One region of the Streptomyces sp. NPDC046805 genome, then DNA from elsewhere that is predicted to be linked to it. Evidence: predicted binding sites of a transcription regulator. Region 1 holds the regulator's gene; the other holds the start of a gene.

Region 1 (14,508 bases):
CCTGGAAGACCGCCAACTCCTCGGTGGACACGCCGCCTTCGGGGCCGACGACCAGCACGATCTCGCCCTCGGTGGGGAGTTGGGCGGTGGCGAGCGGTTCGCTGACGGTCTCGAAGTCGGAGTGGAGCACGGCGGCGAAGTCGGCGCGCGCGAGAAGTTCGGCCACCTGCTTGGTCGTTGCCGCGTCCGCGACCTCGGGGAAGCGGACCCGGCGGGACTGCTTGCCGGCCTCGCGGGCGGTGGCCCGCCACTTGCCGAGCGCCTTCAGCCCACGCTCGCCCTTCCACTGGGTGATGCAGCGCGAGGCCGCCCACGGCACGATGGCGTCGACGCCGACCTCGGTCATGGTCTCCACGGCGAGTTCGCCGCGGTCGCCCTTGGGCAGCGCCTGGACGACGGTGATGCGCGGGGACTCGACCGGCTCCTCGCAGACCTCGCGCAGGTCGACGACGAGCCGGTCCTTGCCCTCGGTGCCGGTCACCTCGCACTCCGCCCAGCGCCCGGCGCCGTCGGTGAGGACGACGGCCTCCCCGGGCTGCAGCCGCTTCACGGAGACCGCGTGCCGCCCCTCGGGGCCGTCGAGGACGTACGGTCCGGCGGCGCCCTCGGGGAGGTGTTCGACGACGAAGACGGGAGCGGTCATCGGGCACCGCCTCCGGCCGTCAACGCCGTCTGAGCGGCGGCGAGTTCACCGGCGAGCACATGGACCAGCTGTCCGGCGGGCAGGTCGCGGGCCAGCCGGTGGCCCTGCCCCGCCCACAGCGCCATGCCCTGCGCGTCGCCGGCCTTGGCGGCGGCCTTGCGCAGCGGCGAGGTGAGGTGGTGGATCTCGGGGTAGGCGGCGGGGGCGTACCGGCCGTGCTCGCGCAGGAACCGGTTCACCAGGCCGCGGGCCGGGCGGCCGGAGAAGGCCCGGGTCAACTCGGTACGGGCGAACAGGGGGTTGGTGAGCGCCTGCTTGTGCAGGTCGCTGGCGCCGGACTCGGGAGTGGCGAGGAACGCGGTGCCGAGCTGGGCGGCGCTCGCGCCCGCCGCGAGGACGGCCGCTATCTGGCTGCCGCGCATGATGCCGCCGGCGGCGACGACGGGGATGTCCACGGTCTCGCGGATCTGGGCGACGAGGGAGAGCAGCCCGATGCCGATGCCGGCGCCGTCGTTCTCCGGGTGGTCGCGGTGGGTGCCCTGGTGGCCGCCGGCCTCCACGCCCTGGGCGATCACGGCGTCGGCGCCGGAGCGCCGTACCGCGAGGGCCTCCTCGACCGTGGTCGCTGCGGCCAGGACGAAGGTGCCGACGCGGTGCAGGGAGTCGACGACCTCGCGGCTCGGGACGCCGAAGTGGAAGGAGACCACCGGCACCGGGTTGTCGAGGAGCACGGCCAGCTTGACCTCGTAGCCGTCGTCGCGGCCGCTGTCCGGGTCGCCGAGCTCGGTCCCGTACCAGGCGGCCTCGCCGGACAGCTGGTGGGCGTAGACGCCCACCGAGGCGGCGTCGGCGTACTCCGGCTGCGGCATGAACAGGTTGACCCCGAAGGGGCGGCCCGTGAGCCCTCGCAGCTGCTTGATCTCCTGGTACATACCGTCGGCGGTCTTGTACCCCGCGGCGAGGAACCCGAGGCCGCCCGCCTCGGACACGGCGGCGGCGAGCCGCGGGACGGAGACGCCGCCCGCCATCGGGGCCTGCACGATCGGATGAGGGAAGAGATCGGTCAGTGCGGAGGACATGACGGCATGTTGTCACGTCCTCCGAACAAGTCCGAATCGGGCCGTCCCTTGGCACAGACCCCTGTCGGGCGGGGCGGATCAGCGCCCGTTGAAGGCGTCCTTCAGCCGCGAGAACAGCCCCTGCCGACCCGGCTGACTGTGCCTGCCCGGGGAGCGACCCCCGGACCCCCGGCCGCACCGGCCGCTCGCATCAGCGACCGTTGAACGCATCCTTCAAGCGCGAGAACAGCCCCTGCTGACCCGGCTGGAACTGGCCCTGGGGCCGCTCCTCGCCGCGCAGCTTGGACAGCTCGCGCAGGACGCGCTCCTGCTCGGGGTCGAGCTTGGTCGGGGTCTGGACCTCGACGTGGACGATGAGGTCGCCCCGGCCGCCGCCGCGCAGGTGCGTGATGCCCCGGCCGTGCAGCGGGATCGACTGGCCGGACTGGGTGCCGGGCCGGATGTCGACCTCCTCCATGCCGTCCAGCGTCTCCAACGGCACCTTGGTGCCGAGGGCCGCCGCCGTCATCGGGATCGTGACCGTGCAGTGCAGGTCGTCGCCGCGCCGCTGGAAGGTCGAGTGCGGCAGCTCGTGGATCTCGACGTACAGGTCGCCGGCCGGACCGCCGCCCGGCCCGACCTCGCCCTCACCGGCGAGCTGGATGCGGGTGCCGTTGTCGACACCGGCCGGGATCTTGACGGTCAGGGTCCGACGCGAGCGGACCCGGCCGTCGCCGGCGCACTCCGGGCACGGCGTGGGGACGACCGTGCCGAAGCCCTGGCACTGCGGGCACGGGCGCGAGGTCATGACCTGGCCCAGGAAGGACCGGGTGACCTGCGACACCTCGCCGCGGCCGCGGCACATGTCACATGTCTGGGCGGTCGTGCCCGGCGCGGCGCCCTCACCGTTGCAGGTGTTGCAGACGACCGCCGTGTCGACCTGGATGTCCTTCGTCGTGCCGAAGGCCGCCTCGTCGAGTTCGACCTCCAGCCGGATCATCGCGTCCTGGCCCCGGCGGGTGCGCGAGCGCGGCCCGCGCTGCGACGCCGTGCCGAAGAACGCGTCCATGATGTCCGAGAAGTTGCCGAAGCCCCCGGCTCCGAAGCCACCCGCACCCGCGCCCGCACCGGCTCCGCCGGCCTGCGAGAGCGGGTCGCCGCCGAGGTCGTAGACCTGCTTCTTCTGCGGGTCCGACAACACCTCATAAGCGGCGTTGATCTCCTTGAACCGCTCCTGGGTCTTCGGATCCGGGTTGACGTCCGGGTGCAGCTCGCGGGCGAGCCTACGGAAGGCCTTCTTGATCTCATCCTGCGACGCGTCGCGACGCACGCCGAGAACGGCGTAGAAGTCCGTGGCCACTTACGACTCCGCCAGGATCTGTCCGACGTACCGTGCCACTGCGCGTACCGCTCCCATCGTTCCCGGGTAATCCATGCGGGTCGGTCCGACCACGCCGAGCTTGGCGACTGCCTCGCCGCCCGAACCGTAGCCCACCGACACCACCGAGGTGGAGTTGAGTCCCTCGTAAGCATTCTCGTGCCCGATGCGCACGGTCATGCCCGAATCCCCGGCCTCTCCAAGCAACTTGAGGAGCACGACCTGCTCCTCCAGCGCCTCGAGCACCGGACGGATGGTGAGGGGGAAGTCATGTCCGAAGCGGGTCAGATTGGCGGTACCGCCGATCATCAGCCGCTCCTCGTTCTCCTCGGCCAGTGTCTCCAACAGGGTGGAGAGCACCGCCGAGACCGTACCGCGATCCTCGACCTCGAAGGCATCCGGCAGGTCCTCCACGAGACGGGGGACGTCCGTGAAGCGCCGGCCCGCGACCCGGCTGTTGAGCCGGGCCCGCAGATCCGCCAGGGTCGCATCACCGCAGGGCGCCGGGCAGTCAACCATCCGCTGCTCGACCCGGCCGGTGTCCGTGATCAGCACGAGCATCACCCGCGCGGGCGCGAGGGACAGCAGCTCCACGTGCCGCACGGTCGAGCGGGTCAGGGAGGGGTACTGCACGACGGCGACCTGCCGGGTGAGCTGCGCGAGCAGCCGTACCGTACGGGCCACGACGTCGTCGAGGTCCACGGCCCCGTCGAGGAAGTTCTGGATCGCGCGCCGCTCGGGCCCGCTCATCGGCTTGACGCCCGCGAGCTTGTCGACGAACAGCCGGTAGCCCTTGTCGGTGGGGATGCGCCCGGCGCTGGTGTGCGGCTGGGCGATGAACCCCTCGTCCTCCAGGGCTGCCATGTCGTTGCGGACGGTGGCCGGGGACACCCCGAGCCGGTGCCGCTCGGTGAGCGCCTTCGAGCCCACGGGCTCCTCGGTGCCGACGTAGTCCTGGACGATGGCGCGCAACACTTGGAGTCTGCGTTCGCTCAGCATCGCGCTCACCTCCGGAAGTCGTCGTCCCCGTTGCCTGTCACCTGGCACTCTGTGCATACGAGTGCCAACGTTCCCCGGCCAAGTGTACGGCCGAGGGGTACGGCACAGGCAAGGCCGGTCGTCGCAGCGCCACGCCCGGTACGGGGCTCACCGCTAGCGTCGCGGTATGACGGTGACTTGGGAAGAGGCCGGGTGGGAGCGGGTGGCCACGGGGGTCGGCCGGTGCCGCCTGCCCGGCTGGGACTGCACGGCGGGGCTGGTGCTCGGCGAGGGCTCGGCGCTCGTCGTGGACGCGGGATCGAGCCTCGCGGAGGGGGCGCGGATCCGCGCGCGGGCGCAGGAACTGGCCGGCCATCGTGTGACCCATCTCGCTCTCACGCATCCCCACTTCGACCACGTCTTCGGCGCGGCGGCGTTCCCGGACGCGGAGGTGTTCGCGGCGGTGGGCATGGACACGGCGTTCGCGTACGAGCGCGAGGAGCTGCGCCGGGACGCGATCCGGGGCGGCCTTCCGGCCCCTCACGCGGAGGAGGCGGCCGCCGCCCTCGCCCCGCCCCGCCACCTGGTCTCCGGCGAGTGGACGCTGGACCTGGGCGGCGGCCGCCAGGCGCTGCTGGCGAACGTGGGCCCGGGGCACACGGCGTACGACCTGGCGATCCTGGTCCCGGGAGCGGCTCCGGGCGACCGGGAGGTCGTCTTCTGCGGCGACCTGGTCGAGGAGTCCGGGGAGCCGCAGGCGGGCCCCGACGCCGTACCGTCGCAGTGGCCCGCGGCCCTGGACCGGCTGCTGGCCCTGGGCGGCGAGGACGCGCTGTACGTACCCGGTCACGGAGCGGTGGTGGACGCGGAGTTCGTGCGCGGGCAGCGCGACGAGCTGGCGGCGCGTTTCGGCGTGTCGCCATGATCACCCAGGCGCTTCTCCTATCGTCATCCGAATGCGCCCGCCCGTCTCCGGCCACCACCCTTCCAACGAGGGCCCTTCGGGCCCGCGCCTCCGTCCGTATTCCTCCGACCTGACCCCGCCATGGAAGAGGCCGAAACCCGTCCCTGAGGTCCCGGCGGAGCCCGGCCTGGTGGTGGAGGAGCCCGGCACCGGTTTCTGCGGCGCGGTGATCCGCTGCGAGGCGGGCACGGTGACCCTGGAGGACCGCTTCGGCAAGCACCGCGTGTTCCCGCTGGCGCCGCGGGGCTTCCTCCTGGAGGGGCGCGTGGTGACCCTGGTGCGTCCGTCGTCCTCGGCTCCGCCACGTCCCGCCCGTACGGCCTCCGGTTCGGTCGCCGTCCCCGGCGCCCGGGCACGCGTGGCCCGCGCCGGGCGCATCTACGTCGAGGGCCGGCACGACGCGGAACTGGTCGAGAAGGTGTGGGGCGACGACCTGCGCATCGAGGGCGTGGTCGTGGAGTACCTGGAGGGCGTCGACGACCTGCCGTCGATCGTGGCCGACTTCGCACCGGGTCCGGACGCACGGCTGGGCGTCCTGGTGGACCACCTGGTGCCGGGCACGAAGGAGTGGCGCATCGCGCAGTCGGTGACGACCGAGCACGCGCTGGTGGTGGGCCACCCGTACATCGACATCTGGGAGGCGGTGAAGCCGTCGTCCCTGGGCATCACGGGCTGGCCGCGGGTGCCGCACGGTCAGGACTGGAAGACGGGGGTGTGCCGGGCGCTGGAGTGGCCGGAGAACACGGGGGCGGCCTGGCAGGGGATTCTGGGGCGGGTGGGGTCTTACAAGGATCTGGAGCCGGAACTTCTGGGGCGGGTGGAGGAGTTGATCGATTTCGTTACGGATAGCGGTGGGGCTTGACGCCGGGGAACGTTCCGAAGTCCCCGGTGTCCAGTTCGAGCCCCAGAACCTCCAGCGGGAGCGGGTCACCGAACTTCGTGACCTGTTGCACCTGGTAGTCGGCGCGCTCTCCCTCTCCGACGGGCTTCGTCAACAGGACGCACTGGGCCATGATCGGGTCGACGATGAGGTAGGCGGGCACTTTGCCGGCAGCATAGATCGACCGCTTGACTTCGTAGTCTCGCGCGACACTGGTCTTGGAGACGACCTCAACGACCATCGTGATCAGCGAGCACGGCAGAAGTCGGCCTGAACCTGGCATGGCTTCGCGCTCCAAGACCACCAAGTCCGGCACCGGCTCGCTGGCCTCGTCGAGGATGTCGACGTCCTGGGTCTGGAGACGGGCCCATCGTTTGCGCGGAATCTGGTCCAACACCTCTTCGACGATCACGTTGTGCACCAGATCAGGGCTGGCCATCATCACGATTTCCCCCCGGAGAAGCTCGACTTTGACACCCTCGGGAGGCTCGAGCTCCTCGAACAACTTGGTCATCCCGCGCTCGTCCACAGCGGTCATCTCCGTGACCCTCCATATCCGCCGCGTACTGTCGGCGGCAGCCTACGAATCAGGTTAGGGACCGAACCGGCGTTCCGCACGGATTCACCCGCCGGAGTGATCAGTCCACCAAGTCCCTGACCACGGCGTCCGCCAACAACCGCCCCCGCAGCGTCAGCACCGCGCGGCCCTCGCCGTACGGCTTCTCCTGCAGAAGCCCCTCCGACAGTGCCCGGCGCGACGCCGCGAGGCCGTCGGGGCGCAGCAGCTCCAACGGCACCCCCTCCCGCAGGCGCAGCTCCAGCAGGATGCGCTCGACCCTGCGGTCCTCCTCCGAGAGGAGCTCGCGGCCCGCGCCCGGGGAGCGGCCGGAGGCCAGCGCCGCCGCGTACGCGCCCGGATGCTTCACGTTCCACCAGCGCACCCCGCCGACGTGGCTGTGCGCGCCGGGCCCCGCGCCCCACCAGTCGGCGCCGCGCCAGTAGAGCTCGTTGTGGAGGCAGCGGCCCTCGGTCGACGTGGCCCAGTTCGACACCTCGTACCAGTCGAAGCCCGCCGCCGACAGCCGGTCCTCCGCGATCAGGTAGCGGTCCGCGTGGACGTCGTCGTCCGTCATCGGGACCTCGCCCCGGCGGATGCGGCGGGCGAGCTGGGTGCCCTCCTCGACGATGAGCGCGTACGCGCTGATGTGGTCGGGGCCCGCGCCCAGCGCCGCGTCCAGGGAGGCGCGCCAGTCGTCGTCCGACTCGCCCGGGGTGCCGTAGATCAGGTCGAGGTTGACGTGCTCGAAGCCGGCCGCGCGCGCCTCTGCCACGCATGCCTCGGGACGCCCCGGCGTGTGGGTGCGGTCCAGCACGCGCAGCACGTGCTGCTTCGCGCTCTGCATGCCGAAGGAGATGCGGTTGAAGCCGCCCTGCCGCAGGGTCTCCAGGTAGGCGGGGTCGACCGACTCCGGGTTCGCCTCCGTCGTGATCTCGGCGTCGGCCGCCAGGCCGAACTCGTCGCGGATCGCCGCCAGCATCCGTACGAGGTCCGCGGCGGGAAGCAGGGTGGGCGTGCCGCCGCCGACGAAGACCGTGCGGGCCTCGCGCGGGTCGTCGCCCAGCACCTTGCGGGCCAGGCGGATCTCGTCGGTCAGCGTGTCCGCGTAGTTCTCGCGGGAGGCGAGCACGCCGCCGGTGCCGCGCAGCTCGGTGGCGGTGTAGGTGTTGAAGTCGCAGTAGCCGCAGCGGGTCGCGCAGTACGGGACGTGGAGGTAGAACCCGAGAGGTCGGTCGGCGGCCCCGGCGAGCGCGGACGCGGGCAGCGTGCCGTCGGCGGGTACGGGCTCGCCGTCGGGGAGAGCGGAAGGCATGCCTTCATTGTCCAGCACCGGCGGGGAAGCTCCGGAGCGCGTCACTCGGCCTGCAGCACCAGCAGCGCCAGGTCGTCCTCCGGCGGCCGTCCGCCGAACTCGTGCACCAGCCGTCTGATCCGCTCCGCGATCAGCTCGGCGCTCAGTCCCACGCACCCGGCGAGCGCCTGCGCCAGCCCGTCCCCGTCGTCGAACTGGCGGGAGCCGGAGCGCCGCTCGGTCACCCCGTCGGTGACGCACAGCAGGCTGTCGCCCGGCCCCAGCTCGATGGTCTCGCTGGTGTACGTCGCGTCCTCGACGACCCCGAGCAGGGTCTGCGGCTGCGCGGCCGTGCGGACCTCGCCGTCGGGTCCGAGGACCAGCGGCAACGGGTGACCGGCGGAGGCGAGGGTGCAGCGGACGCCGCCGTCGAAGGGGACCAGTTCGCCGTAGAGCAGGGAGAGGAAGCGGGTCTGGGGACCGTCGCCGGGGGCCACGGCACGACCGCCCGCGGCCACCAGCGCGCGGGCCGCCGCGTCCGCCGCCTCGGTCGCGTCGTCGAGGAGGAGCTGGTTGAGGCGGTCGAGGACGTCGGCGACGCGGTAGCCGTCGCGGGCGAGCAGGCGCAGCCAGGGGCGGGCGAGCCCGATCACCACGGCCGCCTCCGGGCCCTTGCCCTGCACGTCGCCGACGGCGAAGCACCAGCGGCCGTCGCCGGCCGGGAACAGGTCGTAGAAGTCGCCGCTGGGGCCGCCCTTGTCGCACGGCTCGTAGACGAGCGCGCTGCGCAGCCCGGGGATCTCGGCGACCGCGCCGGGCAGCAGCCCGCGTTGCAGCACGGCGCTGATGGTGGCCTGGCGCTCGTACTGGCGGGCGGCGCCGATGGCGAGGGCGACCCGGCGGCCGAGGTCCTCGACGAGCCCGGTGATCTCGTCGGGGAAGCACGGCAGCCCGCACCGCCCGATGACCAGTGTGCCCAGCGGCCGGCCGCCCGCGATCAGCCGGTAGGCGAGCGCGGCGCCGTGCGCGCCGCCCGGGCCGAGCGCCTCGCCCGGCCAGGGGTACGGCTCGGGTCCGGACCGCAGTGCGTCGTCCCGCGGGCACGGCGGGTCCTTCTCCAGGGCCCGGCGCAGTTCCTCCATGCGGTTCTCGCTGCCGTGCCAGACCCGGGCCAGCCGCGGCCCGGCCCCTCCGGTCCCGTCGCCCCAGCCGCCCCCGTTCCCGGCCCGGCGCCCGGTCGACTCGTCCTCCAGCCACACCGCGCACCAGTCGGCGAGCCGCGGCACGATCAGCTGCCCGGTGAGGGCGGCGACCAGGTTCTCGTCGAGCTGTCCGGCGAGCAGGTCGGAGGCCTCGGCCAGGAAGGACAGCGCGCCCCGGCCCAGCCAGTCCCGGTCGCGCTCGGCGCGATGCGGGTCCCACCGGTCGGGCGCGGCGGAGAGCGGCGGCGGCTCCGGTGCGAGGATCTCGGCGACGTGCAGCCCGCGCTCCGGGGCGCGCTCGCCGGCGTACGCCGCGATCTCGCCGGAGGCCGCGCTCCCCTCGGCCGGCAGCCGCGCCCACACCGTCTTCGCGCCGGTGCGGTAGGTGACGCCCCAGCTCTCGGCGAGCGCGGCGACCAGGCGCAGGCCGCGCCCGTACTCCGGCGTCTCGTACGGCGTCCCGGTGCCGTGCTCGCGTGCTGTCTCGTACGGCCTCTCCGTGCCGTGGTCGCGCGGGGCGCGCGAGGGGTGGTGGTCGCAGACCTCGATGACGAGCGCCCCGGTGTCCTCCAAGTGGCAGACCAGATCGAGGTCGGTGCCGGCGTGCACGACGGCGTTGGTGACGAGTTCGCTGACGACGATCATCGCGTCGTCGGCCAGCCGCTCCCCGCCCACCAGCCCGAGGCGCGCCCAGTCGGCGAACGCGGCGCGCATCAGCGCCCGCGCGGAGCTGGGCGCGAGCGGGCTCCCGGGCAGCGTCGTACACACCTCGGGCCGCTGCTCCGCGGCCCCGCCCACAGGCGCGGCGTGGTTCTCCGCGGCCCCGCCCGCGGGCGGATCACCGTTCCCCGCGACCCGGTGCGCAGGCGCATCACAGGCACGGGAAACGGTCTCCCGTTGCGTGGGTATGGCCCCCATGGCCGGCTCCCCGAGCAGTTCGGACGAATAGGCCTCCGTCGGTCCGGACAGAGTGACAGACTGGCCGCGCCCATAAGCGCCGAGTTACCGAAGTGGGCCACCATGAGTGAGAACCGTGCACCGCGCGTGCTCGAATACGGACAGAAACCGGAGCAAATCCGAGCATCCGAACTGCGTGCTCTCCTCGCCGCGATGACCGCCGCGCGGGACGGCGACTTCACCAAGGCGCCGGAGACCGGGCAGGGCATCGCCGCCGAACTCACCGCGGTCTTCAACCAGATCATGGACCGGAGCCTGCACTTCAACACGGAGGTGCAGCGCGTGAAGCGGGAACTGGTCCGGCACGGCCGGCTCGACGAGCGGCTCTCGGCCAGCCCCGGACAGGGCGCGTGGACGTCCCGGGTCAACGACGTCAACCAGGTGCTCGACGCCCTGGTCGCCCCGGCGGCCAACGCCACGCGCGTGCTCGACGCGGTCGCCGGCGGCGATCTGACCCAGCGGGTCGATCTGCACGACGGCAGCCGCCAGTTACGCGGCGACCTGCGGCGGCTCGGCCGGACCGTGAACAAGATGGTCGACCAGCTGTCCCTGTTCACGGGTGAGGTGACCCAGGTCGCCCGCGAGGTCGGCACCGAGGGGCGGCTCGGCGGACGGGCCAAGGTGCAGGGCCTGTCGGGCAGTTGGCGGGACGTGACCGAGGCGGTCAACACGATGGCGTCCCGGCTGACCGCACAGGTCCGTGACATCGCCCTGGTGACCACGGCGGTGGCCCGCGGCGACCTGACCCGCACGGTGACGGTCGAGGCGACCGGCGAGCTGCTCGAACTGAAGCTCACCGTGAACACCATGGTCGACCAGCTCTCCGCCTTCGCCGACGAGGTGACCCGCGTCGCCCGCGAGGTCGGCACCGAGGGGCAGTTGGGCGGCCGGGCCCAGGTACGGGGTGTGAGCGGCGTCTGGAAGGACCTCACGGACAACGTCAACTTCATGGCGTCGAACCTGACCTCACAGGTACGGAACATCGCCCAGGTGACCACCGCCGTCGCCAACGGCGACCTCAGTCAGAAGATCACGGTCGACGCCCAGGGCGAGATCCTGGAGCTGAAGTCGACCATCAACACCATGGTCGACCAGCTCTCCGCCTTCGCCGACGAGGTGACGAGGGTCGCCCGCGAGGTCGGCACCGACGGCAACCTCGGCGGCCGGGCCCAGGTGCGGGGCGTCTCCGGTGTCTGGAAGGACCTCACCGACAACGTCAACTACATGGCGGACAACCTGACTTCCCAGGTCCGCAACATCGCGCTCGTCTCCACCGCCGTGGCCCAGGGCGACCTCGGCAAGAAGATCACGGTGGAGGCGAAGGGCGAGATCCTGGAGCTGAAGACCACCATCAACACCATGGTCGACCAGCTCTCCGCCTTCGCCGACGAGGTCACCCGCGTCGCCCGCGAGGTCGGCACCGAGGGCAACCTCGGCGGCCAGGCGCAGGTGCGCGGCGTGAGCGGTGTCTGGAAGGACCTCACGGACAACGTCAACTTCATGGCGCTGAACCTGACGTCGCAGGTCCGCAACATCGCCCAGGTGACCACCGCCGTCGCCAACGGCAACCTGTCCAAGAAGATCACGGTCGACGCCCGCGGCGAGATCCTGGAGCTGAAGGACACCGTCAACACGATGGTGGAGCAGCTGCGCGCCTTCGCCGACGAGGTGACGAGGGTCGCCCGCGAGGTCGGCACCGACGGCAACCTCGGCGGCCAGGCACAGGTGCGCGGCGTGAGCGGCGTCTGGCGCGACCTGACCGACAACGTCAACTACATGGCGGACAACCTCACTTCGCAGGTCCGCAACATCGCCCAGGTGGCGACGGCCGTCGCCCAGGGCGACCTGTCGAAGAAGATCGACGTGGACGCCCGCGGCGAGATCCTGGAGCTGAAGACCACCATCAACACCATGGTCGACACGCTGTCGTCCTTCTCCTCCGAGGTGACCCGTGTCGCCCGCGAGGTCGGCTCGGAGGGCCGGCTCGGCGGCCAGGCCCGGGTCGAGGGCGTGTACGGCACCTGGAAGCGCCTGACGACGAACGTGAACGAGCTCGCGCTCAACCTCACCACCCAGGTCCGCGCGATCGCCGAGGTCGCCTCCGCCGTGGCCCAGGGCGACATGTCCCGCTCGATCACCGTGGAGACGCAGGGCGAGGTCGCCGAGCTGAAGGACAACATCAACCTGATGGTGGCCAACCTGCGTGAGACGACCCGCGCGAAGGACTGGCTGGAGTCCAACCTGGCCCGTCTGGCTGCCCTGATGCAGGGCCACCGCGACCTGATGGAGGTCGCCGACCTGATCCTGCGCGAGCTGACCCCGCTGGTGAACGCCCAGTACGGCGCCTTCTTCCTGGCCGACCCGGACGAGGAGGGCTCGTCCCTGCGTACGCCCGTGCCCGCCAAGGGCCTGGCCTACATCGCGGGGTACGGCTCGGCGCAGGGCGCGACGGTCGAGACGGGCGGCCTTCCCGTGCACGGCCTGGTCCGCCAGGCGGCCCGCGAGAAGAAGCGGATCCTGGTGGAGGAGGCCCCGCCGGACTACATCAGGATCTACAGCGGGCTGGGGGAAGCGGCCCCCACCACGATCGTGATCATCCCGATCCTCTTCGAGGACAAGCTGCTCGGCGTGATCGAGCTGGCGTCCTTCTCCCGCTTCTCCGACGTGCACCTGGCGTTCTTCGACCAGTTCGTGAACACGATCGGCGTCGCGATCAACACCATCATCGCCAACTCCCGTACGGAGTCCCTGCTCGGCGAGTCCCAGCGGCTGGCCATGCAGCTCCAGGAGCGCTCGGACGAACTCCAGAAGCAGCAGGCCGAGTTGCAGCGCTCCAACGCCGAACTGGAGGAGAAGGCGGCCCTGCTGGCCACCTCGTCCCAGTACAAGTCGGAGTTCCTGGCGAACATGTCGCACGAGCTGCGGACGCCGCTGAACTCACTGCTGATCCTGGCGAGACTGCTCTCGGACAACGCGGACGGCCGGCTCTCCGACCAGGAGGTGCAGTTCGCGACCACGATCCACCGCTCGGGCTCGGACCTGCTCCAGCTGATCAACGACATCCTGGACCTGTCGAAGATCGAGGCCGGCCGGATGGACGTACGCCCGAAGAGGCTGCCGCTGATCAAGCTCCTCGACTACGTCCACGCCACCTTCCGCCCGCTCACCCTGGACCGGGGCCTCGCCTTCGAGGTGACGGTCGGCGACGACGTACCGCGCGAGATGTACTCGGACGAGCAGCGGCTGCAGCAGATCCTGCGCAACCTGCTCTCCAACGCGATCAAGTTCACCGCGACGGGCCGGGTGGAGCTGCGGGTGAGCCGGGTGAAGGACCCGGAGCACCGTCTGGTCCGCGACAGCGACGAGGTGATCGCCTTCCAGGTCTCGGACACGGGCATCGGGATCGCCCGCGAGAAACTCCCGGTGATCTTCGAGGCGTTCCAGCAGGCCGACGGCACCACCAACCGCAAGTACGGAGGCACCGGCCTCGGCCTGTTCATCAGCCGGGAGATCGCGGGCCTGCTGGGCGGCAGGATCGTCGCGGAGAGCGAGACCGGCAAGGGGTCCACGTTCACGCTGTACGTCCCCGTCGCGAGCCCCGGGCACACGGCGACCGGTCCGACCGCACAGGAGCGCATGCCGGCCCTGCCGCAGCAGCTGTCGTCCGAGCCGTTCCCGGCCGCCCACGACGCGGACGACTCCTGGCCGGCGCCCATCAAGCTGGAGGCGTGGAAGGCGGGCCGGGCGGGGCAGGTGCTGCCCGGACGGCGGGTGCTCATCGTGGACGACGACATCCGCAACGTGTTCGCGCTCACCCATGTCCTGGGCCGCGTCGGCATGCCCGTCCTGTACGCGGAGAACGGCCGCGAGGGCATCGAGACGCTGGAGCGCAACCCGGACGTCGAGCTGGTCCTGATGGACATCATGATGCCCGAGTTGGACGGCTACGAGACCATCGCCGCCATCCGCCGCGCCCCGCGCTGGGCGGGCCTGCCGATCGTCGCGCTGACGGCGAAGGCGATGCCCGGTGACCGGGAGAAGTCCATCGCGGGCGGCGCCAACGACTACGTGCCCAAGCCGGTGGACGTCGACCGGCTGCTGACGGTCGTCTGCGCCCTCCTCGACCCGGAGAGCGCGCAGGAATGGGAGCCGGGTGCGGTCGAACCGGCCGCGGAGGAAGAGACCGAGTGAGGCACCGTCACCATGAGCGCTGAGGCAACGACCGAGGGGCACGCCGGCATACTCCTGGTCGACGACATGGAGGACAACCTGACGGCCCTGGAGGCCGTCCTGGGGTCCCTCAACGAGCCGATCGTACGGGCGCGTTCGGGCGAGGAGGCGATGAAGGCGCTGCTGCGTCAGCGCTTCGCCGTGGTCCTCCTCGACATCCGGATGCCGGGCATGGACGGCTTCGAGACCGCCGCGAACATCAAACGGCTCGACCAGACCAAGGACGTCCCGATCATCTTCCTCACGGGTACGGAGGAGAAGTCCGGCTACGCCTTCCGCGGCTACGCGACAGGAGCCGCGGACTTCCTGACCAAGCCGTTCGACCCCTGGGTCCTGCGGGCGAAGGTCAACGTGTTCCTGGAACTCCA
Region 2 (14,508 bases), on a different contig from region 1:
GTTACGGTGCAGAACATGGAACGGGACAGGCCGGAAGAACTCCGCCCACCGCAGAAGGCGATCCTCGCCCTGGAGCGCCGCTCCTTCCCGGGCCCCGGCGCGAAGGAGCGGGCGATACGCGAGGAACTGGGCCTCGCCCCCGTCCGCTACTACCAGCTCCTGAACGCCCTCCTGGACGACGAGCGGGCCCTGGCCCACGACCCGGTCACGGTCAACCGCCTGCGCAGAGTCCGCGACACCCGCCGCTCGGAGCGCTGAGCCGGGCTCCCCGCTCCGCGTCGCCATGCGTGCACCGCCGCCCGCCTGGATAAGGTCGTTCGTATGGGTACCCATACGACGGACTCGACCGGATCCGAGGGCGCGCTGCCGGTGCCCGTGACCCAGGCCGGGCGGGAGGGGCTCGCGGCGCTGCTCGCACGGCCGGGCTCCGCCGTGATCGGGCTGGACTTCGACGGGACGCTGGCGCCGATCGTGGCCGACCCGGAGCAGGCCCGCGCCCACCCCGACGCCGTGTCCGCGCTCGCCGCCCTCGCCCCGAAGGTGGCCGCCGTCGCCGTGGTCACCGGACGGCCCGCCGGGGTCGCCGTACGGCACGGAGGCTTCGCCGGCGTGCCCGGGCTGGAGCACCTCGTCGTCCTCGGCCACTACGGCGCCGAACGCTGGGACGCGGTCACCGCCACGGTCAGCGCCCCCGCCCCGCACCCCGGCGTCGCCGCCGTACGGGCGGAACTGCCCGGCTTCCTCGACCGGATCGGCGCCTGGCACGGCACCTGGATCGAGGAGAAGGGGCGCGCCCTCGCCGTGCACACCCGCCGGGCCGAGGACCCGCAGGCCGCCTACGAGGCCCTCCGCGAACCCCTCGCCGACCTCGCCGCCCGGCACGGCCTGATCGTCGAGCCGGGCCGGCTGGTCCTCGAACTCCGCCCGCCCGGCATGGACAAGGGCGCCGCCCTCCTGGAGTACGCGCGCGAGATCGGCGCCGCGTCCGTCCTGTACGCCGGCGACGACCTCGGCGACCTGCCCGCCTACGCCGCCGTCGACAAGCTCCGCTCCGACGGCGTCCCCGGCCTGCTCGTGTGCAGCGGCAGCTCCGAGGTGACCGAACTCGCCGAGCGCGCCGACCTGGTGGTCGACGGCCCGGCAGGAGTCGTACGCCTGCTGAAGGCGCTGGCCGATCAGCTGGACTGATCGTCCTCCAGGGCGTGCAACTGGTCCAGGAACCACTGCGCCGGGGGAAGCGCCGTCGCCGCCGCGGCCAGCCGCTTCGTGCGTTCGGCCCGTTCGTCGTGCGGCATGGTGAGCGCCCGGTGCAGGGCCTGGGCCGTACCCACGACGTCGTACGGATTGACGGTCAGCGCGTCCTCGCCCAGCTCCTCGTACGCCCCCGCCTCCCGCGAGAGCACCAGCGCGCAGCCCTCGTCGGAGACGACCGGCACCTCCTTGGCGACCAGGTTCATGCCGTCCCGGATCGGGTTGACCAGCGCCACGTCCGCCAGCCGGTACGCGGCGAGCGAGCGCGCGAAGTCGTCCTTGACGTGCAGCACCACCGGCGTCCAACCCGGCGTCCCGTACTGGTCGTTGATCTCCGCGGCGAGCCGCTGGACCTCCGCCGTGTAGGCGCGGTACACGGCCAGGTCCTGCCGCGACGGGTAGGCGAAGGCCAGATGCACCACCCGCTCGCGCCACTCCGGGTGGTCCTCCAGCAGCTGCCGGTACGCCAGCAGTCCGCGCACGATGTTCTTGGACAGCTCGGTCCGGTCGACCCGGACGATCGCCTTGCGCCCCTCGCCGATCTCGGCCCGCAGCGCCGCCATCCGCTCGGTCACGTCCGGCCGGTGCGCCCGCGCCCGCAGGAAGTCCGCGTCCGCGCCGAGGCCGTGCACCCCGATCCGGGTGCCGGAGGGGATGCCGGGCCCGAGCACGGCATGGCAGCAGTCGGTGAACGCGTCCGCCCAGCGCTGCGTCAGGAAAGCCGCCCGGTCCGCGCCCAGGATTCCGCCGAGCAGCTCGGCCGCGATGTCGTCCGGCAGCAGCCGGAAGTACTCCGGCGGCGCCCAGGGCGTGTGTGAGAAGTGCCCGATGCGCAGGTCGGGACGGAGCTGGCGGAGCATCCGGGGCACCAGCGCCAGGTGGTAGTCCTGCACGAGGACCTCCGCACCGTCGGCGGCCTCCTCGGCCAGCGCCTCGGCGAACGCCCGGTTGTAGGCCTCGTACGACGCCCACTGCCGCCGGAACTCCGCGTCGAAGACGGGCTCCAGCGGGGTCTGGTAGAGCATGTGGTGGACGAACCACAGCACGGAGTTGGCGATCCCGTTGTATGCGTCGGCGTAGACCGTCGCGTCGATGTCGAGCATCCGCACCTGCTGCCCGCCGGTGACGTCCGCGGACAGCCGCCGCCCGCCGTGGGAGCGCCGTACGGCCTCCCGGTCGGCGTCGCTCAGCGCGGCGCACACCCACACCGCGTCCGTGTGCGGCCCGATGGCCGACAGCCCGGAGACCAGCCCGCCGCCACCCCGCTTGGCGTGCAGCGCGCCGTCCTCGCGCACCTCGTACGAAACCGGGCCGCGATTGGACGCGACCAGCACCTCGGCACCGTGCGTTGAAGCCATACGCGTCAACCTAGCCCGGCCCGTAAACCCTCAAACTCGTATACGGCCGCTCGACAGCCGCCGCGCGAACGATCAGGCCACCCGGCGCGAGGCGTACTCCGCGATCTCCACCATCGGCGGCCGCTCCTCGGTGTCCACCGAGTAGGTGCGCGGCTCGAAGCCCTCCTCGCCCCGCTCGAACTGGGTGAGCGCCGGGCGGACGAGATGCCCGCGGGCCAGCCGGAGCTGTGCGGTGCGATAGATCGCGGCTGCCATCCGGCCCAGTGCCTGCCCGTCCTGGTGCCGGTGCTTGCGCACGCCCACGTCGACCTGGGCCAGCGCGTCCAGGCCCACCAGGTGCAGGGCGTCGACCAGCATGCCCAGCTCGACGCCGTATCCGACGGGGAACGGCAGTTGCTCGAGGAGCGAGCGGCGCGCCGCGTACTCGCCGCCCAGCGGCTGCACGAACCCGGCCAGCTGCGGCCAGTGCATGTTCAGCAGCGGACGGGCCATCAGCTCGGTGACCCGGCCGCCCTGCCCGGCCGCCCCGCCGAGCGGACGGTCGTACATCGCCTTGACCAGGTCCACCTCCGGGTCGGTGAGCAGCGGGCCCACGATCCCGGAGACGAAGTCGGAGGAGAACTCCTTCAGGTCCGCGTCGATGAAGCAGACGATGTCCCCCGTGGTGACCAGCAGCGACCGCCACAGCACCTCGCCCTTGCCGGGCACGGCGGGTATGCGCGGCAGGATCTCGTCGCGGTGCACGACCCGCGCGCCCGCGGCGGCGGCCACCTCGGAGGTGCGGTCGGTGGATCCCGAGTCGACGACGACGATCTCGTCGACGAGCGGGGCCTGCTCCACGAGGTCGTGGCGGATCACGGTGACGATGTCGCCGACCGTCTCCTCCTCGTTGAGCGCGGGCAGCACGACGGAGACCGACTGCCCCGTGCGCTGCTTGGCCGCCAGGATCTGGTGGAGCGGCCGGTCGGTCACGGACCAGGAGCGGGTGCTCAGCCAGCGCTCGACTTCTTCCAGCACGGTCTGCGGATCCTCACTGTTCGTGATCACACCTGTGCCCCGTGTGATCCATCTCGCGGTTCGGACGTCTCTCTCAACTGTCCTGGCCTTCGGTTACAGTCTTGAACAACGCGGATGACCATCGCATGTCGGGGGTCACCGGCGTTCACAACCGCATACAGCTCATCCAGAGGGGCAGAGGGACACGGCCCGATGAAGCCCCGGCAACCCTCCGGCCGGTACTCGTCTTATCCAGCGAGGCTCCCGGCTTGGGAAGGTGCCAAATCCGTCTCACGGCGAGATGCGTCGTGAGGAAGATGAGGAGAAAGGGCCTCGCCTCACATGGCTGTGCAGACTGTCGTTTCCACCACTGCCAACCCCACGCGATCCCTCGATCATTCCGTCGACCTCGGCCCCGCCGCCGCCCTGAGCTGCCGCGAGTGCGGGCACCGCGTGCCGCTGGGTCCGGTCTTCGCCTGCGAGGAGTGCTTCGGCCCGCTCGAGATCGCGTACGACTTCTCGGCGTACGACACCGAGGAACTCCGCCGCCGCATCGAGTCGGGCCCCGCGAACATCTGGCGCTACGCGCCCCTGCTCCCCGTCCCGGCGGACGTGGCCGACAAGCCCAACATCAACCCCGGCTGGACCAAGCTCGTCCAGGCCGACAACCTGGCCCGTGAACTCGGCGTCACCGGCGGGTTGTATGTGAAGGACGACTCCGGCAACCCGACGCACTCCTTCAAGGACCGCGTCGTCGCCCAGGCCCTGGAGGCCGCCCGCGCCTTCGGCTTCACCACCCTCTCCTGCTCCTCGACCGGCAACCTGGCCGGTGCGGTGGGCGCCGCCGCGGCCCGGGCCGGCTTCCGCTCCTGCGTGTTCATCCCGCACGACCTGGAGCAGGGCAAGATCGTCATGGCCGCGGTCTACGGCGGCGACCTCGTCGGCATCGAGGGCAACTACGACGACGTGAACCGCTTCTGCTCCGAGCTGATCGGCGACCCGGCCGGCGAGGGCTGGGGCTTCGTCAACGTCAACCTCCGGCCGTACTACGCGGAGGGCTCCAAGACGCTCGCGTACGAGATCTGCGAGCAGCTCGGCTGGCGCCTGCCCGACCAGATCGTCGTCCCCATCGCCTCCGGCTCCCAGCTCACGAAGATCGACAAGGGGCTGAAGGAGCTCATCGAGCTCGGGCTGGTCGAGGACCGGCCGTACCGGATCTTCGGCGCGCAGGCCGAGGGCTGCTCGCCGGTGTCGACGGCCTTCAAGGCCGGTCACGACGTGGTCCGCCCGCAGAAGCCGGACACCATCGCCAAGTCCCTCGCCATCGGCAACCCGGCCGACGGCCCCTACGTCCTCGACATCGCGCGCCGCACCGGCGGCGGGGTGGAGGACGTGACGGACGAGCAGATCGTGGACGCCATCAGGCTGCTCGCCCGGACCGAGGGCATCTTCGCCGAGACGGCGGGCGGTGTGACGGTGGGCGTCACCCGCAAGCTGATCGACAGCGGCGTGCTCGACCCGACGAAGACGACCGTCGTCCTCAACACCGGCGACGGCCTCAAGACCCTGGACGCGGTGGCCGGCACCGGGCTGACCGCGACCATCCGCCCGAACCTCGACTCCTTCCGAGAGGCTGGCCTCGCATGAGCGTGACCGTCCGCATTCCCACCATCCTGCGCACCTACACCGGCGGCGAGGCCGAGGTGAACGCCGACGGCGCGACCCTCGCCGACGTCATCGCCGACCTGGAGAAGAACCACACCGGCATCGCCGCCCGGGTCCTCGACGACCAGGGCAAACTGCGCCGCTTCGTCAACGTGTACGTCAACGACGACGACGTCCGTTTCGAGCAGGGCCTTCAGACCGTGACCCCGGACGGCGCGGGAGTCTCCATCATTCCGGCGGTCGCCGGCGGTTGATCATTACCTTTGGTAACTCCGGTTACCGATGGTGCGTCGCATTGCCCCCTCCGTGAGAGAAACGGAGGGGGCAATTCAGCGTGATTGAGCGCGGTACAGTTGGGGAACGCGTTCCCGATCTCCGGGGCGCAAGCCATGGATTCTTGCCGCACACCTGACGAGAAGTAGCCAAACTGCGCGCGCTCTTCGCGGCATTTGTTCCTTTTGTGGGGCCCGACTTGCCCTGAATTTCGGTGAATTCTCGCCACATTCCGGATCGTACGCGTCCAGAATTCTCGTCCGATTGACCTGTTGCAGACGGCAGTTGGGCAGATACATTCAGCCGCGGTCGACGCGTTCCGGCGCACGCCCCCAAAGCGTGAGGGGTGAGGTCTGACCCGGATCCGCGAAGTGCGGATCTGTGCAAGGGCCAGTAATAGGGGAGTTAGGCATGGCTCAGGGCACCGTCAAGTGGTTCAACGCGGAGAAGGGGTACGGCTTCATCGCGGTCGACGGTGGTGCGGACGTCTTCGTCCACTACAGCGCGATTCAGATGGACGGCTACCGCACCCTGGAAGAGGGCCAGCGGGTCGAGTTCGAGATCTCGCAGGGCCAGAAGGGCCCGCAGGCCGACATGGTTCGCGTCACCGCCTGAACGTTCTTGTCGCGAAGGGCCCGTACCCGGCTGGGTGCGGGCCCTTCGTCATGCCGGGGGCCGGCCGCCGCGCCCGCCGCGCGTGGCTGAACCGCCCTCAAACCCTCATAGCCGCTTGCACTCGACCATGCCGAGTGCTAATCATTGGCGTTAGCACTCTGAAGGTGAGAGTGACAATGAAGGACCGGGTCGGTGAGGCCCGCAGGCCGGGTGGGGCAAGGAACCACAAGGCCGGCGAGCCGTCCGTCGCGGGCGCGGGCGCGGTCCGAAGTAATCACCCCCAGTCCTGGAGGGACCACTTCACATGGCCAAGATCATCGCGTTCGACGAGGAGGCGCGGCGCGGCCTCGAGCGCGGCATGAACCAGCTCGCGGACGCCGTCAAGGTGACGCTCGGTCCCAAGGGCCGCAACGTCGTCCTCGAGAAGAAGTGGGGCGCCCCCACGATCACCAACGATGGTGTCTCCATCGCCAAGGAGATCGAGCTCGAGGACCCGTACGAGAAGATCGGCGCCGAGCTGGTCAAGGAAGTCGCCAAGAAGACGGACGACGTCGCCGGTGACGGTACGACCACCGCGACCGTGCTCGCCCAGGCCCTGGTCAAGGAAGGCCTGCGCAACGTAGCCGCCGGCGCCAACCCGATGGCCCTCAAGCGCGGTATCGAGAAGGCCGTCGAGGCCGTCTCCGCCGCCCTGCTCGACCAGGCCAAGGACGTCGAGACCAAGGAGCAGATCGCCTCCACGGCCTCCATCTCCGCCGCCGACACCCAGATCGGTGACCTCATCGCCGAGGCCATGGACAAGGTCGGCAAGGAAGGCGTCATCACCGTCGAGGAGTCGCAGACCTTCGGTCTCGAGCTCGAGCTCACCGAGGGCATGCGCTTCGACAAGGGCTACATCTCGGCGTACTTCGCGACCGACATGGAGCGTATGGAGGCCGTCCTCGACGACCCGTACATCCTCATCTACAACGGCAAGATCTCCTCGGTGAAGGACCTGCTCCCGCTGCTGGAGAAGGTCATGCAGTCGGGCAAGCCGCTGCTGATCATCGCCGAGGACGTTGACGGCGAGGCCCTGTCGACCCTGGTCGTCAACAAGATCCGCGGCACCTTCAAGTCCGTCGCCGTCAAGGCCCCGGGCTTCGGTGACCGCCGCAAGGCCATGCTCGGCGACATCGCCATCCTCACGGGCGGCGAGGTCATCTCCGAGGAGGTCGGCCTCAAGCTGGAGAACGCCGGTCTCGACCTGCTGGGCCGCGCCCGCAAGGTCGTCGTCACCAAGGACGAGACCACCATCGTCGACGGCGCCGGCTCCGCCGAGCAGGTGCAGGGTCGCGTGAACCAGATCCGCGCCGAGATCGACGGCAGCGACTCGGACTACGACCGCGAGAAGCTGCAGGAGCGCCTGGCGAAGCTCGCCGGCGGTGTCGCGGTCATCAAGGCCGGTGCCGCCACCGAGGTGGAGCTCAAGGAGCGCAAGCACCGCATCGAGGACGCCGTCCGCAACGCCAAGGCGGCCGTCGAGGAGGGCATCGTCGCCGGCGGTGGCGTGGCCCTGCTCCAGACCTCCCCGGTCTTCGACAAGCTCGACCTGGAGGGTGACGAGGCGACCGGCGCCAACGCCGTGAAGCTCGCCCTGGAGGCCCCGCTCAAGCAGATCGCCGTCAACGGTGGCCTGGAGGGTGGCGTCGTCGTCGAGAAGGTGCGCAACCTGCCCGTCGGCAACGGCCTGAACGCCGCCACCGGCGAGTACGTCGACATGATCGCCGAGGGCATCATCGACCCGGCGAAGGTGACCCGTTCCGCGCTGCAGAACGCCGCCTCCATCGCCGCGCTGTTCCTCACCACCGAGGCCGTCATCGCCGACAAGCCGGAGAAGGCCGCCGCGGCCGCTCCGGGCGGCATGCCGGGCGGTGACATGGACTTCTGAGCCTGACGGCTCGGACCCGGTCCACTGCTGCCGAGGGCGGCACCCCCTGACGACAGGGGGTGCCGCCCTCGGCGCATTATTGCCTTGCCCATGACAACTGTCCTCTGTTGAATCACCAGTTCCGCTCATCCGCAACTGGACTCACGGAGATGACAGTGGTTCAACTACCCACCCGACACAGATGGTTGACGGCCTGCGCCCTCATCGCTCTCGCCGCCACCGGTCTCGCCTCGCCCGCGCACGCGGACGACCACACACCCAAGGCCCGGCACTCCTCCCACGCACCGCGGCACGGTCACAACAGCACCTGGACCCAGGAGCCCAAGCCCGACTACGCGGACCCGGGCACCGTCATGCACCCGCACACCTTCGGCGCTCCGGGCGGCTCCACCGACCCCGCCGACTTCCAGATGATCCAGGGCAGCGACCTCAGCGGCCGTATCGCGGACCTGGACGCCGCCCTCTACAAGCAGGGCGTGCAGGACCTGATGACCCAGGCCAACCGCACCGCCACCACCGGCATCGACTGCACCACCGACCCCTTCGGATCCGGCGACCGCGGCACCCCGCTCGCCCCCACCACGAAGTACTGCTGGCAGAGCGACGACGCCACCACCAAGGAGTGGATCCCGCAGGCGGTCAGCGGAGTCTCCGACGCGCAGGACGACGAGTACTGGGGCGTCAAGCGCCCGATCACCGTCGGGTCGTACGACGCCTGGAACCCGGGACGGGACAACGACTGGCCCGACGGCACCAAGGGCGACGGCGTCTGTCAGTCCAGCGAGCCGGACTCCTGCAACGAGAAGGGTGTCCGCATCACCTTCCTCGACCCGGACACCAACAAATACCGCCATGTCCTGCTGGTCTGGCCGTACTACAACAGCTTCAACCACATCTCCTTCGACGCGGTGCACGCCGACGAGGACCCGCTGCAGAAGGGCATCCACGCCGGCGGCATGGTCTGGTACGGCAACTACCTGTACGTCGCGGACACCATGGCGGGCATCCGGGTCTTCGACATGCGCGACATCATGGACCTCAACCCCGACCAGGACGCGACCGTCGACGACCCCACGCAGGACGGTCTCACCAGCAACGTCCAGGACACCCGCCAGGTCGGCCGGCAGAACAACGTCTGGTACAGCTACGGCTACCGCTATGTGATGCCTCAGGTCGCCACCTGGAAGTTCGCGCAGCCCCAGTACAACAAGAACAAGTACCAGGACGGCACGTCGATCACCTGGTGCGAGGACATCGGCGCCCCGAAGGACTCGTACCTCTCCCTGGACCGCAGCACCACCCCCGACGAGCTGGTCATGGGCGAGTACTGCCGACCCGGTCAGGACAAGGACCACAGCAACCAGTCCAAGCCCTCCACCGGCCGCATCGCCGGCATCCCGCTGAACGGCACGACGGGCGAGATCAGCAGCAGCGGCGGCATCAGTGACGTCTCCGCATGGGGCAACTTCCTGCCCAAGGACGGCAACCAGGGCGCCGCGAAGTACCAGGGCAAGTTCTATCTGAACCAGAGTCACCTCTACGACAGCGGCAGCCTCTGGCGCGCCACCATCACCGGCGGCTCGCTGCTCACCAACGGCAACGAGATCCCGACCGCCGTCGGTCCTGAGGACATGTACGTCGAGCACGGCACCGCCACCGGCGCCGCGCCGCTGCTGTGGTCGGTCACCGAGCACCGGGAGAACTTCGAGGACCCGAGCTGCTACGACGATCCCACCGACCCGTACGTGGGCGGCGGGTTCGTCGAACCGTCCCAGTGCGGCCGGGTGCTCTACGCCCACAAGCTGAGCAGCATCGCGGCACAGCCGTAGCCGTCCCCTTTTTCTCTCTTGCGAGGGCGGTACTCCCCGGCGACAGCGGGGGAGTACCGCCCTCGGACGTGGCCGGAGTCACAGGAGGGGATCGCGGGACGGCGGAATGTCATGCCAGAGGGTCCGGTTGATGCTGAGGGACGGTAAATGCGTGCGCACATACTGTCTGGAATGCCCGGCTGACCGAACCCTTCCCGAGGAGCCCCCTGCCGTGACTGCCCCCGCCGCGACCCGCGCAGCAGAGATCCTGTCCCGCCCGGTCTCCGTGAACGGCCTGACCGTTCCGAACCGCATCGTGATGGCCCCGATGACCCGCCAGTTCTCCCCGGGCGGCATCCCCGGCGAGGACGTGGTGTCGTACTACTCCCGCCGCTCCGCCGCGGGCGTCGGTCTGATCGTCACCGAGGGCACCTACGTCGGCCACGAGTCGGCGGGATTCAGCGGCCGCGTCCCGCGCTTCCACGGCGAGGAGCAGCTGGCAGGCTGGTCGAAGGTCGCCGAGGCCGTGCACGCGGCGGGCGGCACGATCGTGCCGCAGCTGTGGCACGTCGGCATCACGGACCGGGCGAGCGACACCTCGCCGTTCCCGGGCGCCCCCGCCGTCGGCCCGTCCGGCCTCGCCGCCGAGGGGGCGGAGCCCACCGGCAAGACCATGACCCAGCAGGACCTGGACGACGTGATCGCCGCCTTCGCGGAGGCCGCCGCCGCGGCGGAGCGCATCGGCATGGACGGCGTCGAGATCCACGGCGCCCACGGCTACCTCGTCGACCAGTTCCTGTGGGCGGGCACCAACCGCCGCACGGACGCGTACGGCGGCGACCCGGTGGCCCGTACGAAGTTCGCGGCGGAGATCGTGGCCGCGGTCCGCTCGGCGGTCTCCCCCGAGTTCCCGGTCCTCTTCCGCTACTCCCAGTGGAAGCAGCAGGACTACAAGGCCCGCCTCGCCGAGACCCCGGAGGAGCTGGACGCGCTCCTCTCCCCGCTCGCGGCGGCCGGCGTCGACGCCTTCCACGCCTCCACCCGCCGCTACTGGCTGCCCGAGTTCGAGGACTCGGACCTCAACCTCGCGGGCTGGACGAAGAAGCTGACGGGCAAGCCCACCATCACCGTCGGCTCGGTCGGCCTGGACGGCGACTTCATCCAGGCCTTCGCGGGCGAGGGCGCCCCGGCGGCCAACATCGACAACCTCCTGGACCGCCTGGAGCGCGACGAGTTCGACATGGTCGCCGTCGGCCGCGCCCTGCTCCAGGACCCGCAGTGGGCGGCGAAGGTCCTGGGCGGACGGTTCGACGAGCTGGCGGCCTACGACGCGGGGGCGCTGCGCTCGCTGAGCTGACGTCACTCGGTACGTGAGTCTGTACGTGGGCGGCACCCCGGGGTCGATGGGGTGCCACCCACGCGCTGTCCGGGGTCAGCCGCAGCAGCCCGAGCCGCCCGTGCCGGGTTCTTCGCCGTGGAGTTCGTCGTCGTGCCCGGCGGCGATCCGGGACCATTGCGCGGTCGGTCGTCCGTTCATACGGAACTGCTGGCCACGGGTTTCATACGGCTGCGGCCAGCCCGCCGGGGAGTCCTCCCAGGTCTCCTGCCGCCCGTGGACGGTCATGTCGAGGATGCCGTAGGACGGCGCCATGGGTTCGACCCCTCGGCCGGTGGTCCAGTACGTCTCGTAGACGCGGTCCCCGTCGCGCAGGTAGCACGCCTTCATTCCGAAGTGGCGGCCGGCGACGAGCCGTTCGTGCGACTCGACGGGCACGGAGTACCAGGGCATGTCCCACCCCATGAAGCGGCGGTAGCGGTCGGACTCCTCGAAGGGGCCCTGGCAGAAGGCGGCGAAAGTGACGTCGCGCTGGTGCAGACAGGACAGTTCGCGGACCGAGCCGGTGAAGAAGGTGCAGCCCTCGCACTGGTCGGCGGCGGGGCGGCCGTCGTGCCACATGTGATACGACGCGAACAGCTGGGTACGGCCCTCGAAGACGTCGATCAGGGGGACCTTCCCGTCGGCTCCGACGAGCGGAGTCGACGGGTCGACCTCGGTCATGGGCAGCCGTCGTCGTGCAGCGGCTATCGCATCGCCCTCCCGGGTGTGAGCCTTCTCCCGGGCGCGCAGGGAGTCGATCGAGGCCAGCCACTTGGAGCGGGCGACAACTGGCGGCTTGTTCATGGCAGTCATGCCCGTACTGACCTGGCGGTCGGCAGAAACTCATCGGGCAACGGTGTAGGCCGGACATGGTCGCCCTTGTCATGCTGTGCCTTGCCGACGCAGTGAGGGGACGTCATGCCGAGAGATCCGGGTGCCGAGGCCGTGATCGACGAGCGGTCGTGGTACGTCGCCAACGAACTGCTGGCGTTCCTGCTGGAGTTGGCGGCGCTGGGCTGCCTGGGGTGGTGGGGGTTCACCGTCGGCCGCGGTGCGGTCCTGCACGCTTTGCTCGGCCTGGGAATCCCCGCCCTGGCGATCGTCCTGTGGTCCTTGTTCGCGGCGCCGAGGGCGCGGTTGCGCCCGCGGCTGCCGCTCGTGCTCGTCGTCAAGGCGGTGGTGCTGGGCGGTGGGGCGGTGGCTCTGTACGGGGTCGATCATCCAGTGGCCGCAGTGGTCATGGCTGTTGTCGTGGTCGCGAACACGACGGTGGCCGAGGTCTTCCGCGGCACTCCGTCCACCTGACGGCCGACCTCTACAGGTTCCCCATCGGCTCGATGTCCACCCGCACCGGTGTGCCCCAGACGCGCAGCACCTCGTAGTCGGTGAACTCGTGGACCAGGCGGTAGGCCATGCCCGAGCGGGGGGCTCGGCGCTCGGCGGACAGGTAGCGCTCGGCCTCCTGGCGGTCGCGGCGTGGGGTGCCGCACAGCTGCCAGGACTGGCCGTTCCAGACCTCCGGGAGCCAGCGCTGCTGGGGCTGGGGGCGGTCGGCGCTGAGGCCGTAGCGGGACTGGGTGCGGTCGGGGGACTCGGCCGGGGTGCGGGGGCGGGCGTAGGTGTCGGCTACCGCGGTGCGGCGGGCCGTGCGGCGGCGGGTCTCGCAGAGCAGGCACAGGTCCGGGGCGTCCTTGTCCACCGGCCCGTTCGGGTGCTCGGGGCAGCGGGTCGCGGGCGCCGACGTCGCCACCGACTCGTCGAGCAGGTCCAGGGCACGCTTCAGGTCCGCCTTGACCTCGTGCAGCCTCGCGTCGGGCGTGTCGGCGGTCAGGGCTTCCCCGTGCTCGCCGAGCAGGCGCAGGGCCCGGCCCAGGGCGGTCAGCTGTGCGTGGTTCATGGGTCCAGCTTCGCACGGGGAGCCGACAGCCCTGCCAGGCCGTAGAAGAAGGTGGCCGCGAAGCCGACCACGTACCCCGTGAGCAGGCCGCCCGCGTAGATCGCCGCGGCAAGGGCCGGGCTCCGGTTGCCCGACAGGAGGGGGAACAGGGCCCAGCCCGACGGGCCGATGGCGGTGGAACCGACCTTGTCGCCGAGCATCGAGAAGAACCCGACGAAGGCACCGCCCGCCGCGCCGCCCGCGCAGGCCGTGAGGAAGGGGCGGCCCAGGGGGAGGGAGACGCCGTAGATCAGGGGCTCGCCGACGCCCAGCAACCCTGCGGGGAGCGCCGACTTGATCGTCGTACGCAGGGACGTGTCGTGGCGCAGGCGGACGTAGACGGCCAGGGCCGCGCCCACCTGGCCCGCGCCCGCCATCGCCAGGATGGGGAGCAGGACCGTGTAGCCCTGCTGCTCGATCAGGGTGGTGTGGATGGGGATGAGGGCCTGGTGCAGGCCCAGCATGACCAGGGGGAGGAAGAGCCCGCCCAGGATTAGTCCGGCGAGGACTCCTGTGTTGTCGAGCAGCCAGTTCGCCGCCGTGCCGATGGCCGCCGAGAGCTCGCCCGCCGCGTACATCAGGCCGTAGAGCGTGACGAGGCCCGTGAACAGGACGGTGAGGGTGGGGGTGACCAGGACGTCGAGGGCGTCCGGGAGACGGCCGCGGCACCACTTCTCCACGTACGTCCCCAGCAGCGCGGCCGCCAGTGCGCCGAGCGCGCCGCCCTGGCCGGGGGCCGCGGCCATGCCGAACACCGTCACCTTCGCCACCCCGGCGTACACGACGACCGCCGCGATCGCCCCGCCCAGGACGGGCGTTCCGCCGAACTCCTTCGCCGTGTTGTAGCCGACGAAGACCGGGATCAGCGCCATGAAACCGGAGGCGATGGAGGTGAGGGCCGGGGTGAGCCCCGGCAGCCAGCCGAGGTTGGTGAGGAGGCCGGCCAGACCCGCGATCACGCCGCAGCCGATGAGGGCGGGGATGAGGGGGACGAAGACGTTCGCGATGCGGCGCAGCAGGATCTTGCCGGGTGTCGCGTTGCGCCGACGCTGGACCGCCTTCAACTCCTCGCCCTTGGCCGCCAGTTGATCGGCGGCCGGGGCGGCGGCGGTCAGCAGCGCCTCGAAGGCGGGGGTGACGCGGGCGACCGTGCCCGGCCCGAGGACGATCTGGTACGTCTCGTCGTCCGCCACGACGCCGAGCACGGCGGGGAGTGCGCGCAGCGCCTCCTCCCGGACCAGGCCGCGGTCCCGCAGGCCCAGCCGGAGGCGGGTCATGCAGTGGGCGACGGAGACGACGTT

What was found. Region 1 encodes HrcA, which represses chaperone genes, less so after heat shock. Its sites were predicted from a motif close to TTNGCACTCNGNNNNNCNGAGTGCNAA; they were not measured.
Region 2: a site for HrcA is predicted at 6,273-6,299, ahead of groL (chaperonin GroEL). Genes of this name have one in related genera too.

What each region holds. Positions count from the first base shown of each region.
Region 1 is NZ_JBEYYC010000006.1:167,197-181,704, reverse strand. Features, by position in the region: gene ABZ910_RS09580 (16S rRNA (uracil(1498)-N(3))-methyltransferase) at 1-643, opposite strand, end outside; gene ABZ910_RS09575 (nitronate monooxygenase) at 640-1,722, opposite strand; gene dnaJ (molecular chaperone DnaJ) at 1,913-3,061, opposite strand; gene hrcA (heat-inducible transcriptional repressor HrcA) at 3,062-4,078, opposite strand; gene ABZ910_RS09560 (MBL fold metallo-hydrolase) at 4,245-4,982, shown strand; gene ABZ910_RS09555 (DUF3097 domain-containing protein) at 5,014-5,883, shown strand; gene ABZ910_RS09550 (Uma2 family endonuclease) at 5,861-6,439, opposite strand; gene hemW (radical SAM family heme chaperone HemW) at 6,540-7,772, opposite strand; gene ABZ910_RS09540 (SpoIIE family protein phosphatase) at 7,814-9,871, opposite strand; gene ABZ910_RS09535 (HAMP domain-containing protein) at 9,974-14,101, shown strand; partial or broken gene ABZ910_RS09530 (response regulator) at 14,114-14,508, shown strand, end outside.
Region 2 is NZ_JBEYYC010000014.1:170,569-185,076, reverse strand. Features, by position in the region: gene ABZ910_RS17615 (DUF3263 domain-containing protein) at 16-258, shown strand; gene otsB (trehalose-phosphatase) at 322-1,188, shown strand; gene ABZ910_RS17605 (trehalose-6-phosphate synthase) at 1,176-2,609, opposite strand; gene ABZ910_RS17600 (glucosyl-3-phosphoglycerate synthase) at 2,682-3,626, opposite strand; SAM riboswitch class I at 3,786-3,929, shown strand; gene thrC (threonine synthase) at 3,948-5,252, shown strand; gene ABZ910_RS17590 (MoaD/ThiS family protein) at 5,249-5,524, shown strand; gene ABZ910_RS17585 (cold-shock protein) at 5,955-6,158, shown strand; gene groL (chaperonin GroEL) at 6,463-8,085, shown strand; gene ABZ910_RS17575 (hypothetical protein) at 8,241-9,914, shown strand; gene ABZ910_RS17570 (NADH:flavin oxidoreductase) at 10,126-11,250, shown strand; gene ABZ910_RS17565 (DUF899 family protein) at 11,326-12,084, opposite strand; gene ABZ910_RS17560 (YrdB family protein) at 12,190-12,576, shown strand; gene ABZ910_RS17555 (hypothetical protein) at 12,587-13,168, opposite strand; gene ABZ910_RS17550 (PTS transporter subunit EIIC) at 13,165-14,508, opposite strand, start outside.